DNA from 3 places in the Cupriavidus sp. OV096 genome. Region 2 is predicted to be linked to each of the others. Evidence: predicted binding sites of a transcription regulator. Region 2 holds the regulator's gene; each other region holds the start of a gene.

Region 1 (4,949 bases), on a different contig from region 2:
TGTTCCCGCGCCCCGGCTCGCCGCGCTGGGAGGAACGCATGCGCGAGGCGGCCTCGGAGGCCGCCGCCGCCGGCAAGCCATTCCACCGCCCCGAGCCGTCGCAGCGCGGCCCGCGTTTCGAGGAAGACGAGGAGGCGGGCGAGGGCGGCCCGGCCGGGGAGCGCGGCATGTTCCGTCCCGGCCATCCCGACCGGCGCGGGGAGCCGCCCGGACCGCAGCGCCACTTCCCCCCCTGGCACGGACTCTGGCCCCTGCATCCTGGCCTGATCTTCCAGTTCATCGCCATCGTGATTTCGTCGTGGGTGGGCGCGCGATTGCTCGCGCGGCCGGTGCAGCGGCTGGCCACCGGTGCGAACCGGCTGGCCCAGGATGTGCACGCCCCGCCACTCGACGATGATGCGGGTCCGGCCGAAGCGCGCGCCGCCACCAAGGCGCTGAACCTGATGCAGCAACGCATCCGCACGCAGCTGGCGCAGCAGTCGCGCTTCCTGGCGGCAGTCTCGCACGACCTGCGCACGCCGCTCACGCGCATGAGCCTGCGCATCGAGCGCATCGAGGACAACGACGTGCGCTACCGCCTGCGGCAGGATCTGGCCGAGATGAACGGGCTGATCGACGCCACGCTCTATTACCTGCGTGACCGCGACGACGGCACCGGCCCGCGCCAGCGCGTGGACGTGCAGGCGCTGCTCCAGGCCATCGTCGACGATGCCGAGGAACTGGGGCAGGACGTGCGGCTCTCCGGCACCGCCGCGCCGCTGCTGGCCTACCCGGCGGAGTTGCGCCGCGCCGTGGTCAACCTCGTCGAGAACGCGCACCGCTACGGCGGCGCCGCGCATATCGTGCTGACGGACAGCCCCGAGCGCGTGCAGATCGACGTCTGCGACAACGGCCCCGGCATTCCGCCGGCCGAGTTGCAGCGCGTGCTGGAGCCGTTCTATCGCGTGGAGTCGTCGCGCAGCCGGGCTACCGGCGGCGTGGGGATGGGGCTGTCGATTGCCGCCGATATCGTCAATCGCCATGGCGGCGAGCTGACGCTGGACAACCGCGTCGAAGGCGGCCTGCGCGTGCGCATCACGCTGCCGCGCGACTAACTAATAGATATAGCGGCGCGCGGGTCAGGCGCGCTGCGGCACGCCCGACTTGCCGATCGGCGCCAGTTGCACGTACTGAGAGCCGCGCAGCCCGCGCGTGAAGTCGAGCGTGAAATCGCCCACATCGATGCGCGACTGCAGCGCGCGGCGCAATTCCAGCGCACCCGGCGCCTTGGCCGCGCCGGCAGCGCGCACCAGCCAGGCGGCGCCAATGTAGCCGGCCAGCGTGGCCGGGGAGGGCGGTTCGTCGAGGTACTGCTTCATCCGCGCCACGTGTTCCTTGACCACGCGCAGCGTGGATTCCTGCGGGCCGGGCGCCACCTGCGTGACCACCACGCCCCCCGCGTAGTTGCCGCCGAGAATCTCGCGCGCCGAGGCCGGGCTCACGGCCGACAATCCCACCAGAAAACCGTACCAACCCTGCGAGGCCAGCGCGCGGCCAAGGCCGCCGTAGGCAAGCGTGTCGCCGGCCACGATGACCGCGCCGGGCCGCGTCGCGGCGATGCGGCGCGCGCCGTCATCGACACTGCCGGTCAGCGTCACCGCGCGCGTACCGAGGTCGCGCTCCATCCGATCGAGCCACGGCGAGCCCGCCGCGAGCGTGCCGGCGGCGAAGTCGGGCGACACGGCCAGGACGATGTTCTTGAGGCCGTAGCTGCGCAGCTGCCGCACGGCGGCGTCCAGCTCGGCCTGATAGTCGGCGCGCGTGAACCAGATGTTGTCGGCGGCAAGCGAAAGCCCGGAGAGCGGGGCGACGATCTGCACGCCGCGCCGGCTCAGTTCGGACGACGTGGCCAGCGTGGGCAGCAGGGTGTCGCCGGGGCCGAACAGCACGTCGATATGGTCCGACTCGGCCATGCCGATGGCCTGCGAGGTGGCGATGCGCGGGCTGGCATCGGCATCCCGCACCACGTGTACGATGCGCGGCCCCTGAACCGAGGCGTTCGCCGCATCGAACAGCACCTTGGCGCCGGCCAGGTAGTCGCGCGCCAGATCCGCTTGCGGCCCCACGCGGTCCAGCAGATGGCCGACCACCAGCGCCCGGCGCTGCGAGGAGGGCTGCGGTTGCGGCTGGGCGAACGCGGCCGGTGCCGCGAGCATCGCGGCCAGCGTGCCGAACGACCGGAGCATGCGGCGGCGCGCCGGCGCGGCGGGCGACATCGTTCTGGGCGAGGCTGGGCGCATGGTCGGCGGGCGTTGGAATCGGGTGGAGGAGGGGACGGCGGGCAGAGCCTATCGGCCGTTCGTGACGCTCGGATGACGCCAACGCCCCACGGTGGCGGGGCTGCGGGCGCAAGCGCGGCGTGCGCTTGATGCGCGTCAAGGTGAGCGACGGCGCAGGGGCATAGCATCGTGACCATCTTCGCCCGCAAAAAGAGCGCACCATGTCCGCCCCCACCCTCCCCAGCATGCCTGCCGCCACGGCGTTCGACCGCCGCGCACTGGCCGACTTCCGCAGCCTGGCCGGCCGCATCGACGGCAACGGCCCCCGCTACACCTCCTACCCCACCGCCGACCGCTTCGACGCCGAAGTGGACGACGCCCGCTACCTCGCCGCGCTCGACGCCTGCCGCGCGGACTCCCCCGCGCCGCTCTCGCTCTACCTGCACATCCCGTTCTGCGAGAACATCTGCTACTACTGCGGCTGCAACAAGATCATCACCAAGGACCACGCCCGCAGCGCGCGCTACGTTGACTATCTCGCCCGGGAAATGGCAATGGTTGCCGGCCGGCTCGGCGAGCGCCGCGCGGTCATGCAATCGCACTGGGGCGGCGGCACGCCGACCTTCCTCGATCCCGACGAAATGCGTCGCGTAATGGCGGCGCTGACGCAACACTTCCACCTGCTGCCCGGGGGCGAGCACGCCATCGAGATCGATCCGCGCCGCGTGACCGATGCGCGCATGGCGCTGCTGGCGGAACTCGGCTTCAACCGGATCAGCCTCGGCGTGCAGGACTTCGACCCGGAGGTGCAGGCGGCGATCCATCGTGTGCAGTCCTATGAGGAAACGCGCGATGTGGTGCTGGCGGCGCGCCGGCTCGGCTTCCGCTCGGTCAGCATGGACCTGATCTACGGGTTGCCGCACCAGACCACCGAACGTTTCGCGGCGACCATCGACCGCGTGCTGACGCTGCGGCCGGACCGGCTCTCGGTCTACAGCTACGCGCACCTGCCGCATGTGTTCAAGCCGCAGCGGCGTATCGACGAGGCGACGCTGCCGCCCGCCGGCGAGAAGCTCGACATCCTGGTATCCACGATCGAGCACCTGACCGCCGCCGGCTATGTCTATATCGGCATGGATCATTTCGCGCTGCCGGACGACGACCTTGCCATCGCCCAGCAGGCCGGGCGCCTGCAACGCAACTTCCAGGGCTACGCCACGCATGCGGGGCACGATCAACTGGGCTTCGGCGTCTCGGCGATTGGTGCGGTGGCGGGCCACTACGTGCAGAACGCGCGCACCACGGACGAGTACTACGCCGCGCTGGACGAGGGCCGGCTGCCGGTGGCGCGCGGCTTTGGCATGTCCGCCGACGACCACCTGCGCAAGGCGATCATTGGCGCGCTGATGTGCCACGGCACGCTCGACATCGCGGCGGTGGAGGCCGGGCATGGCATCGACTTCGCCCGGACCTTCGCGCCGGAACTGGCGGGGCTGGACGCGCTGGCGACGGAGGGGCTGTTGCGGCGCGATGCGTCGCGGATCGACATCACTCCGCTGGGCCGGCTGCTGGTGCGTCGCGTGGCGATGGTGTTCGACCGCTACCTGCGCCAGGACGCGGGGCGCGAAGTGCCGCTGGTGCGCTATTCGCGCGTGGTCTGAACTGCTGCCTATATATATAGGGATAGGGGCGCCGGACCGACCGGCCCCCAATCGAAACAAAAAAGCCCGCGAGGATCGTCGCGGGCTTTTTTGCGTGGACTTACAGGTGCGCTTTGCGTTACTTCGAGGCGTTGACCATGTAGTCGGCGGCGGCGATCACATCGGCATCGGCGCCGGCATAGCCACCCTTGGGCGGCATCACGCCCTTGCCCTTGAGCGCGAAGTTGTGGACGGCGTCCATGCCTTCCTTGATGCGCGGTGCCCAGGCGGCCTTGTCGCCGAACTTCGGCGCACCAGCCACACCGGCGGCGTGGCAGGCGGCGCAAACCTGGTCATAGACCTTCTTGCCGGTTTCGGCCGATGCAGCGGCCGGGGCGGCAGCCGCCGCAGCAACGGGTGCGGCGGCAGCGGGTGCCGGTGCAGCAGCCGGGGCAGCCGGCGCGGCAGGAACCGCCGGGGCCGCGGCCTGTGCGTCAGGCGCCGAAGCCGCAGCCTGGGCCGGTGCCGCCTGGGCAGGCGCGGGCGGTTCCGGGAACTTGGCGCCGCCGGCGTCGGCCAGGTGCACCACGGCACGGGCCAGTTCGTAGTCGGTGTAGTCGTCCGGCGAGGTGCCGGCGCGGGGGGGCATCGCGCCCTTGCCGTTCATCACGGACTTCAGCAGGCCGTCAAAGCCCTGGCCGATCCGCGCGGTCCAGTCGCCGGGTGTGCCGTGCTTGGGCGCTCCGGCCGCACCGGTGGCGTGGCAGGCGGCGCAGACTTCCTTGTAGACCTGCTCGCCGGTCTTGAAGACGCGCGGCGCGTTCGGGTCCTTGATTTCCAGGGAAGCGACGGGTTGGATGCGATGGTTGACGGCTTCGGCCGTCTGGGTGGAGCCGGCGCCCTCGTGGGTGCCGTGACCAACAAAACTAACCAACAGGACGATCACGAGAATCGGCACCACGAAGGCGGCGATCACGACAGCGATCAGTTGTTTCGGGGTCTTGATGGGAGACTCGTGGTGGTCGTTTTCTTGGTGGACGTCACTCATACA
Region 2 (4,949 bases):
CGTCCAGAAACGCCTTGGTCGTGGCATAGAGCGCGGGACGGCCCGGTACGTCGCGATGCCCGATCACCTCGATCCAGCTGCGGTCCTCGAGCTTCTTGACCACGTCGGTGCTGACCGTCACGCCGCGAATTTCCTCGATATCGCCGCGCGTCACGGGCTGGCGATAGGCGATGATGGCCAGCGTCTCCATCACCGCGCGCGAATACTTGGGCGGCTTTTCCGGGTTGAGCCGGTCGAGGAACTCGCGCATCTCGGGCCGGCTCTGGAAACGCCAACCGCTGGCCAGGGCCACGAGTTCCACACCGCGTTGCTGCCAGTCCTGTCGCAATTCGTCCAACAGGGCGCGGATGGTGTCGGCGCCGACATCGTCGGCGAAAAGACGGCGGAGATCGTTGACGCGCAGGGGCTCCTGCGCACAAATCAGCGCGGTCTCGAGGACGATCTTCGCCTCTTGGGTATTCATGTGATTGTGTGCAGCCTGTCTTTGCACCTGCTCCCGGACGAATCCCGGAGCACTGGAGATTTCGGATACAGCGGTACCGATGCCACCGCCATCTCATTGCGCAGCCAACTCGCAGCCTGTCGCAGCCCAGGCAGCCAAGCGGTGCACTTCGTTCTTTTGCATCGATTTGCCGGGTCGTTCCGGCAGGAGATCGTCCGCATCCGGCTGGCTTCGCCGGGAGTCGAACCTCTTGCGTCGCGCTCTCGCCTTTACCCTCGCAGGCGGAACCCTTCCCCTTGGAGCGGACATTCGCCAGGACAATCAGATTGCCAAGGCGGCAAGAAAAAACGGATATCGGCCCGGACAAGCTTCGTCCTGCGACTGCACCACCACTCCACAAGGCCGACCGGCTTTTAAACCAGATCTTTTGAACCGGATGCACTGTGGGGACGGATCCGGCAAGCCAATGCTGCCTCGGACCCATGGACACGCATCCCAGATCAGGGATGCCGGCCCGGCGACGCCAGGGAATTACGTGGCGCGATACCGTGGTTCTCGCGATTGTATGGCATTCCCGCCCCCCTCCGCAACCCGCCCGCCGCCCGGCGTGGCGAATGGCACGAACCGGGGCGGCCTGTCCGCCGCCCGGAATCGTCCTAGAACACCACGCAGAACCCATGCGCAGCCAGCGTCTCCGGGAGCCAGACCGCCCGCGCCACGCCCACGATGCCGAAGCCGATGATCAGCACGCCCGCCACGGTCCGGACCGCCGGCCGGCGCGACACATGGCGCACATAGCCCGACAACCCCGAAATCACCAGTAGGTTTGGCAGCGTTCCCAACCCAAAGGCGAACAGGACCAGCGCGCCCGACGCCGCATTGCCGGCCAGCAACGCCATTGCGAGTGCCCCATAGACCATCCCGCACGGCACGATCCCCCAGGCGAGTCCCAGACCGAAGCGCCGCAGCAGCGGCGCATGCCGGGCCAGGCCGGCAGGCAGCCTGATACCGAGCGCGCCCATGCGACCCACCACCCCTTGGGCCATGCGCACCGCGAACGCCTCCAGGCGCGCCGCACGCATGGTGCGCCCACGCAACAGCCAGAAGCCCGACATCACCAGCATCGCTCCGCCTGCGCCATAGAGCCATCGCTGCACAGGCAGATAGTCCTGCTTCCATACGGTGGCGCCGACGGCACCCACCACCGCCCCCAGCAACGCGTAGGTGGTCAGGCGGCCGGCGTGCATCGCCAGCAATTCCACGAGCCAGCCGCGCGGCGAGCGATGGATCGTCACCGGCACGCGCACCGCCGCGCGCTGCTCGGCCGCCATCGCAATGCCGCCACACATCGCAGCACAGTGGACGCCACCAAACAACGCAACGATAAAAACGCTGAAAAGCACACCAAATGGCAACGGTCCCTCGCTTCCGCGTCACTTCACGCGGTAAAATTGATCTGTCGCGCCCTCGCTGCAATGCGCATCACCAAGAGCCCTCAATTGCTTACCTCCATACCCGTCACCGAGATCTCGCCCCGCTGCTCTACGTGCGGGATGGGCCAGCTTTGTCTGCCGGTAGGCATGTCGCACCAGGACCTCCTGAAGATGGACACGCTCGTGCAGGAACGCGTGCGCGTGCACAAGGGCGAAACGCTTTACCGCATGGGCGATCCGCTCACCGCCGTCTATGCCGTGCGTTTCGGCACGCTCAAGACGCACGTGACGCTCGAAGACGGCCGCTCGCAGATCACCGGCTTCCATCTGCCCGGCGAGATGGTCGGTATGGATGGCCTCGGCGAAATGCAGCATGCTTCCGATGCCACGGCCCTCGAGGATGCCGAAGTCTGCGTCGTACGCTTCAACGACTTGCAGGCGCTCTCGTCTGACCTGCCCTCGCTGCAAACCCAGTTCCTGCGCTTGATGAGCAAGGAGATTTCGCAGGACCAGGTGATGCTGATGACGTTGGGTTCGATGCGGGCCGAGGAGCGGCTTGCCGCGTTCCTCGTCAATCTTTCCGATCGCCTGTCGGCGCGTGGCTACTCGTCGAGCGAGTTCGTGTTGCGCATGAGTCGCGAGGAGATCGGCAGTTATCTTGGCCTGAAACTCGAAACCGTCAGCCGCCTGTTCTCTCGTTTTGCCGAGGCGGGCCTGATCCAGATCCGCCAGCGCCACGTCAAGCTCATCGACATGGCCGGCATCAAGCAGATCTACAACCGCTCCTGCTAAGGCCGGCTCGCCGGCGGCGGTGCACTCGCTACTCGAGTTCATCGGTATCGCTGAGCGGCGTTGGCATGGTGTAGAGCGTCAGGCCGCTCGACAAGGCGCAGAACAGCCACGCCAGCAGGAATCCCACGGTATAGATCGCCTCACGCGACGCGTCGACCGGATGACCGAAGAAGCTCAGGTCACTGGGATCGACAATCGAGAACACCGTTGCCGTGGCCACGCCGCCCATCAGGAACGCTGGCCACATCACCCACATCAGCCAGCGTAGTCTCATGGCCGCCTCGCCGTGTCATTGACATGGGCGTCGGCACGCACGGCGGACCCATCCAGCTTCTCCACCACCAGCCCATGCCGCGCGGCATCGCGCACCGGCACGTCGGCGTGGGTATTGGCGAGCCAGATCGTCACACCACAGCCGATCATCGCCAGCAGCGGTCCGCTCATCAGCAGCCACGGCCACGGTTCCTTCCACCACGGCTTGACTTGTTGCGCTGTCATTGCCTACTCCTTGCGTCGAATATTTCCTGAATGACCTGTCCTACAGGCCGCGCGGCACGATGAAACTGGTCGCTTCCTGGATCTGCGCGCGTCCGCGTGCGTCGTCCATACCCTCCCCCGTGACCGTGATACGGATCTTGTGCGTGCCCTGCGGCGCGTGGTCGAGCGGGATACGGATCCGCACCGGCAACAGCCGGTTCGACGTAGGCGGCAGCGTTTCTGCCGACTTGTCATACTCGATGGTCAACCCTTGCAGCTCCGCGCTCGTCGCCTGTACCCGGACGCGCATCGGCGTCTCGGTCGTATTGATCAGTTGCAGCCGGTACACGTTCTCGATCCAGCGACCTTCGACCTCGCGGCCCAACGCGCCACGGTCGCGGATGACATCGACCTTGAGCGGCGTGCGCATCGCCAGCGACCCGATGAAGCCCCCCACCAGCGCCGACCAGATCACCGCGCAGACAATCGTCCGCGTGCGGAACAAGCGCTTGCGCGCGGCGACTGCCGACAGGCCCTTGCGCATCGCGTTCTCAGAGGTGTAGCGGATCAGGCCACGCGGATAGGCCATCTTGTCCATGACCTGGTTACAGGCGTCGATGCAGGCACCGCAGCCAATGCACTCGTATTGCAATCCGTCACGGATGTCGATCCCGGTCGGGCAGACCTGCACGCAGATGCTGCAATTGACGCAATCGCCAATGCCGGCGGTGTGCCGGTCCGTCTTGCGCGAGCGGCTGCCGCGCGGCTCGCCACGGCCTACGTCATAGGTCACCACGAAGGTATCGCGGTCGACCATCACGCTCTGGAAACGCGCATATGGGCACATGTACTTGCACACCTGCTCGCGCATGAAGCCGGCGTTGCCCCAGGTGGCGAAGGCATAGAACAGCATCCAGAACGACTGCCACGGCCCCAGCGAGAGGTCGATCACCTGCCCGCCCAGCTCGCGGATCGGCGAGAAATAGCCGACGAACGTGAAGCCGGTCCACAGGGCGATCACCACCCAGAGCGTGTGCTTGGTCGCCTTGAGCCGCAGCTTGCGCAGGCTCCACGGGTCGCCGTCCAGCCGGATGCGGGCGATGCGATCGCCTTCCACGCGTCGCTCGATCCACATGAAGATTTCTGTGTAGACGGTCTGTGGACACGCGTAGCCACAGAACAGCCGGCCCGCGATGGCGGTGAACAGGAACAGGGCGAGCGCCGAGATGACAAGCAGGACCGCGAGGTAGATCACGTCCTGCGGCCACAGCACGAGGCCGAAGATATAGAACTTGCGCGCGCCGAGGTCAAACAGCACCGCCTGGCGGTCGTTCCATTGCAGCCACGGGGCGCCGTAGTAGACCAGCTGGGTGAGGATGACGAGCCAGACGCGCCAGCTCGAGAAGGCGCCCGTGACCGAGCGCGGATAGATCTTGCGCCGGACCTCGTAGAGTGTTTCTTCCGAAGATTCAGCCGATTGGGCAGATTGCCCGGATAGCGGCGTGGCAGCCGGGCGCCATGGCGGGCTGTCGTCGGGCCGTGAGGGCTCCGACGTAGCGGGGTCGTCCGCTACGGGCTGTGCAGCATTGGGGGGCGCGTTCATCTTGTGTTCCTCGCGCCCCGGCAGGCGGCTGGCCGCCCTGCCCGGGGGCTGTTGATCATTGTCCGGCCGCTCCTGTATTGGAGAGACCCCACACGTAGGCGGTCAGCATGCGGATGCGCTCGGGCGTCAGGATTTCCTCATGCGCGGGCATGTGCCCGTTATGACCCTTCTGGATCGCCTCGACGATGGCATTTTCCGAACT
Region 3 (4,949 bases), on a different contig from region 2:
CTGCACAGCGACGAGCTGATGCACGCGGTGGCCAGTTCGGCGAGCGGCCTGCGCACGGGCCGGCGCCTCTCGCACGTGTTTGCGATGGACGTGCCCACCTATCACAAGCCGCTGTTCATCACCGACGCGGCGGTCAACATCTTCCCCACGCTGAACGAGAAGGCCGACATCGTCCGCAACGCCATCGACCTGGTGCGCGTGCTCGGCATCGAGACGCCCAAGGTGGCGATCCTCTCCGCCGTGGAAACCGTCACCGACAAGATTCCGTCGACCATCGACGCGGCAGCGCTCTGCATGATGAGCCGGCGCGGCCAGATCGAAGGCGGCATCCTCGACGGCCCGCTGGCCTTCGACAACGCGATCAGCAAGGCCGCAGCGGACACCAAGGGCATCCACTCCGAGGTGGCCGGCGACCCCGACATCCTGCTCGTGCCCGACCTCGAGGCCGGCAACATGCTCGCCAAGCAGCTCACCTTCCTGGCCGGCGCCGAGGCCGCCGGCATCGTGCTGGGCGCACGGGTGCCGATCATCCTGACGAGCCGTGCCGACAGCGTGCGCGCGCGCATCGGCAGTTGCGCCATCGCCGTGCTGCTTGCGCATGCGCGCCGCACCGCCGCCGCCGTGCCCGCCTGAGCGCGATGCCAGCGCCAAGACAGTCGCCAGGAGAATCATCTTGAGTACCGTCCATCCCGTGATCCTCGTTGTCAACGCCGGGTCATCGAGCGTGAAGGTTTCCATCTACGTGGTGCCCGAGTCGGCGCATCACAATGTCGATATCCAGCCCGAACTGGCCGCGCACGGGCAGATCGAGGGCATCGGCGTGGCGCCGCGCCTGACCGCGCGCATGGCCGACGGCCGCGTCGTGGCCGATGAGCAGTTTCCCGTGGAGCAGGTGGCCGACCACGATGCCGCCTTCCGCCTGATTCGGCTGACGCTGAGCGTGGGCCTGCGCGATACGCCACCGGTGGCGGTCGGCCATCGCGTGGTGCATGGCGGCGCAGACTTCGCCGATGCGGTGGCGATCGACGACAACGTGATCGAGCGGCTGGAGGCCCTCGTCCCGCTCGCCCCGCTCCACCAGCCGCATAACCTGACCGCGATCCGTGCGGTGCGCGCCGCCGTGCCGGAGCTGCTGCAGGTGGCCTGCTTCGACACCGCCTTTCACGCCGGCCACGACCCGCTCGCGCAGTTGATGGCGCTGCCGTACGAGTACTACGAGCGCGGCATCCGCCGCTATGGCTTCCACGGGCTGTCTTATGCGTATATCGCGCGACGGCTGCGGCAGGTGGCGCCGGATCTGGCCGAGGGCCGTGTCATCGTGGCGCATCTCGGCAACGGCGCCAGCCTCTGCGCGATGCGCGAGGGCCGGAGTGTGGAATCGACAATGGGACTGACCGCGCTGGATGGCATGCCGATGGGCACGCGCTGCGGCAATATCGATCCGGGCGCGGTGCTGTGGCTCGCCGCGCAAGGCATGGAAGCCGATGCGATCCAGGCCATGCTGTACGGCCAGTCGGGGCTCAAGGGGATTTCCGGCATCAGCAGCGACATGCGCGTGCTGCTGGCCAGCAACGAGCCGCGCGCCGTACTGGCGGTGAACTTCTACGCCTATCGCGCCGCGCAGGAGATCGGCAAGCTGGCCGTCACGCTGGGCGGGCTCGATACGCTGGTGTTCACGGCAGGCATCGGTGCGAACTCCGCCGAGGTGCGTGCGCGCATCTGCGCCTACCTCGACGGGCTGTTCGGCATCCGCCTTGACGAGCAGGCCAATGCCGCCAACACCCAGCGCGTGAGCCGCGACGACAGCCGCGTGCCCGTGCTGGTGCTGCCGACCGACGAGGAAGGCATGATTGCGCTCTCCACCGCGCGCATCCTGCGCGAGCGCGGCGGACTGTAGTAGCGGCGGCGGCCGGGCTCAGGCTTCGAGATAGTGGCCGCGCAGGCGGTCGATATCGACGCCAAGACCATCGGCCAGATAAGCCTCCAGGCCGCCGTGCGCCTGCTCGATGGCGGCGATCGACGCCTCCAGGTATTCCGGCCGCACCTCGAGCAACGGCATGATGACGTCGGGCGGCACGCCCAGCGCCTCGGTCCGCGCGAGGATCGCCTCGTTGAAGCGGCGGTTCCAGTGGTTGGACTCGAGGTAGTTGGCGACGATGTCGTCCCGCGCCACGCCAAGCGCGGACAGCAGCAGCAGCGACGCAAAGCCGGTGCGGTCCTTGCCGGCCGTGCAGTGGTAGTACAGCGTGCCGCCTGTCTCCGCATTGCGCAGGAAGCCGCCGAACGCGTCGCGATAGCGCACCGGGAAATCGCGGTAGACATCGACCATGAAGGCATGGACCTGCGCCGGCGTGCTGTCACGCAGGCGCGGCATCAGCACGTCCATCGCCATGCTGCCCTCCAGCACCGGCACGGGAATCCAGCGGAAGCGCTCACCGAAGGCGGCCTCCTGCGGGGACTTCTCGCCGGCCGAGCGAAAGTCGATGACCATGTCGAGGCCCAGCGCATGCAGGCGATCCAGGTCCGCCACGCTGGCCAGCGCCGGATTGCCGCTGCGAAAGAGCTTGCCGTGACGCACGCGGCGCCCATGCGCGCCGACGAGGCCACCGAGGTCACGTGCGTTGCTGATCGTCTCCAGCGGCAGGCACGGACGGATGTGTGTTGGGTGAGTCACCATGTCGGTGTCCGGTTAAGGGTGATCGAAGGGTTTTCAACATCGTCCCCAATTATTTCAGATCGAGGACACGCGGCGCCATCGGGAATCGCCCAATGTCCGCCATCCGTTGCGCCGCCGTGACGCACCGTGTGTCGCCCCCGATGCCTGATCTTGCAGAGGCTTGATCCTGGACAAATCGCGCTGACGCGGTGCCTTGGCATGGGCAGGCACGCTTCTCATAATGCGTGGGTCGACCGCGGCGACCCTGCGTGACGACCGCGTCGACAGGCTCATCCACTTAGGAAGTCAAGATGCCTGACTCGCATATCTCTGCTGCACCTGCCGCCGCCAAGTCGGCGCCCGTCACCCCCAAGGTGACCCTCCACTGGGGCTTGTACCTCGCCCTCGCCGTGCTCGCCGCGGTACTCCTGATACCTACGCCCGAAGGGCTTCCCATCGCGGGGCAGCGCATGCTCGCCATCCTCGCCTTCGCCGTGGTCGTGTGGATCACCGAGGCGGTGACCTACGAGACCAGCGCGATCATGATCACCTCGCTGATGGCGGGCCTGATCGGCTTCGCGCCGACGGTGGCCGATTCCACGGTCAACTACGGCACCTCGCGCGCGCTGGGCATGGCGCTGGCCGGCTTCTCGAACACGGCGCTCGCGCTGGTGGCGGCCGCGCTGTTCATCTCGGCTGCGATGACCGTGACGGGACTCGACCGGCGCATCGCGCTGGTCACGCTCTCCGCCATCGGCACCAGCACGCGCCGCATCCTCATCGGCACCATCGCGGTCACGATCATCCTCAGCCTGGTCGTACCCAGCGCCACCGCGCGTAGCGCCTGCACGGTGCCGATCATGATGGGCGTGATTGCCGCGTTCGGCGTGGACAAGAAGTCCAATACCGCCGCCGGCATCATGATCATGGTGGCGATGGCCACCAGCGTGTGGAACGTCGGTATCCAGACCGCCGCCGCGCAGAACCTGCTGACCGCCGGCTTCATGGACAAGCTGCTCGGGGAGCGCGTGACCTGGCTGCAATGGCTGATCGCCGGCGCGCCGTGGGCGCTCATCATGTCGGCGGTGCTCTATTTCCTCGTGCGCTGGCTGCTGCCGCCTGAAACCGATGCGATTGCCGGCGGCAAGGAAGCCGTGCAGCGCGAACTGGCCGCGCTCGGGCCGATGACCGGCCCGCAGAAACGTCTCGCCGCCGTCGCCATCGGCCTGCTGGTGTTCTGGGCGACCGAGGGCAAGCTGCACAGCTTCGACACCGCGACGATCACCTTCGTCGGCCTGGTGATCCTGATGCTGCCGCGCTTTGGCGTGATGGACTGGAAGACCATGCAGGCGCGCACGCCGTGGGGCACGCTGATCGTGTTCGGCGTCGGCATCAGCCTTGGCACCGCGCTGCTGACCACGCAGGCCGGCCAGTGGCTCGGCAAGTTCGTGGTCACGCATTCCGGCCTTGCCGACCATGGCGTGCTGATGGTCTTCGCGGTGCTGTCCGCGTTCCTGATCCTGATCCATCTGGGGTTCGCCAGCGCCACCGCGCTGACCGCCGCGCTGCTGCCCATCCTGATCTCTGTGCTCCAGACGCTGCCGGGCGACATCAACAAGGTCGGCATGACCATGCTGCTCGGCTTCACGGTCAGCTTCGGCTTCATCCTGCCGATCAACGCGCCGCAGAACATGGTCTGCCTCGGCACGGACACCTTCGACGGCCGACAGTTCGCCCGCGTGGGCATTCCGCTGACGATCATCGGCTATGGCCTGATGCTGCTGTTCGCGGCCACGTACTGGCGCTGGCTCGGCTGGGTCTGACCGCCGTCCCCGCCAACAAGACGCCCCCATCACGAAACCCGTGCTCGAATTAAGGCGGGCGATCGGCAATTTCCGAATCGTCATCGGACCCATGGCAAAATATGCGCCATGCAACGCCTCTGGTCCGCCTTCGTCAAACTCGTCCTGCTCGCCGTACTCGGCGGTGCGTTGCTCATCGCCTTCGCGGTACTGGTGGCCGACCGCCAGCTTCCGTCGCTCGACTCCCTGACCGCCTTCCGCAAGACGCCGGACTATGTCGAGCTACGCCAGTTCCCGCCGGCGCTGCGCGAGGCGGTGGTGGCCATCGAGGATGACCGCTTCTATCTCCATGACGGCGTGGACTACGTCGGCGTGATGCGGGCCGGCATCGCCAATCTCTCGGACGACCTCTCCCAGGGAGCGTCCACCATCACCATGCAGGTGGCGCGCAACTTCTTCCTGTCGCGCCAGAAGACCTACACGCGCAAGCT

Evidence for each region. The regulator FNR, encoded in region 2, switches genes on or off when oxygen is low (the NO sensors DNR and NnrR bind a similar motif). The targets are predictions, from matches to a motif close to TTGATNNNNATCAA.
Region 1: a site for FNR is predicted at 2,405-2,418, ahead of hemN (oxygen-independent coproporphyrinogen III oxidase). Genes of this name have one in related genera too.
Region 3: a site for FNR is predicted at 2,838-2,851, ahead of BM115_RS20130 (DASS family sodium-coupled anion symporter). Genes of this name have one in related genera too.

The regions. Positions count from the first base shown of each region.
Region 1 is NZ_FOWM01000014.1:99,602-104,550, reverse strand. Features, by position in the region: gene BM115_RS23905 (ATP-binding protein) at 1-1,094, shown strand, start outside; gene BM115_RS23900 (ABC transporter substrate-binding protein) at 1,119-2,225, opposite strand; gene hemN (oxygen-independent coproporphyrinogen III oxidase) at 2,480-3,919, shown strand; gene BM115_RS23890 (c-type cytochrome) at 4,038-4,946, opposite strand.
Region 2 is NZ_FOWM01000001.1:179,941-184,889, forward strand. Features, by position in the region: gene scpB (SMC-Scp complex subunit ScpB) at 1-463, opposite strand, end outside; gene BM115_RS00875 (sulfite exporter TauE/SafE family protein) at 1,099-1,857, opposite strand; gene fnr (fumarate/nitrate reduction transcriptional regulator Fnr) at 1,942-2,667, shown strand; gene BM115_RS00885 (hypothetical protein) at 2,696-2,941, opposite strand; gene BM115_RS00890 (hypothetical protein) at 2,938-3,165, opposite strand; gene ccoG (cytochrome c oxidase accessory protein CcoG) at 3,206-4,747, opposite strand; gene ccoP (cytochrome-c oxidase, cbb3-type subunit III) at 4,803-4,949, opposite strand, start outside.
Region 3 is NZ_FOWM01000010.1:73,386-78,334, reverse strand. Features, by position in the region: gene BM115_RS20145 (phosphate acetyltransferase) at 1-633, shown strand, start outside; gene BM115_RS20140 (acetate/propionate family kinase) at 674-1,897, shown strand; gene BM115_RS20135 (tyrosine-protein phosphatase) at 1,916-2,677, opposite strand; gene BM115_RS20130 (DASS family sodium-coupled anion symporter) at 2,968-4,479, shown strand; gene BM115_RS20125 (transglycosylase domain-containing protein) at 4,588-4,949, shown strand, end outside.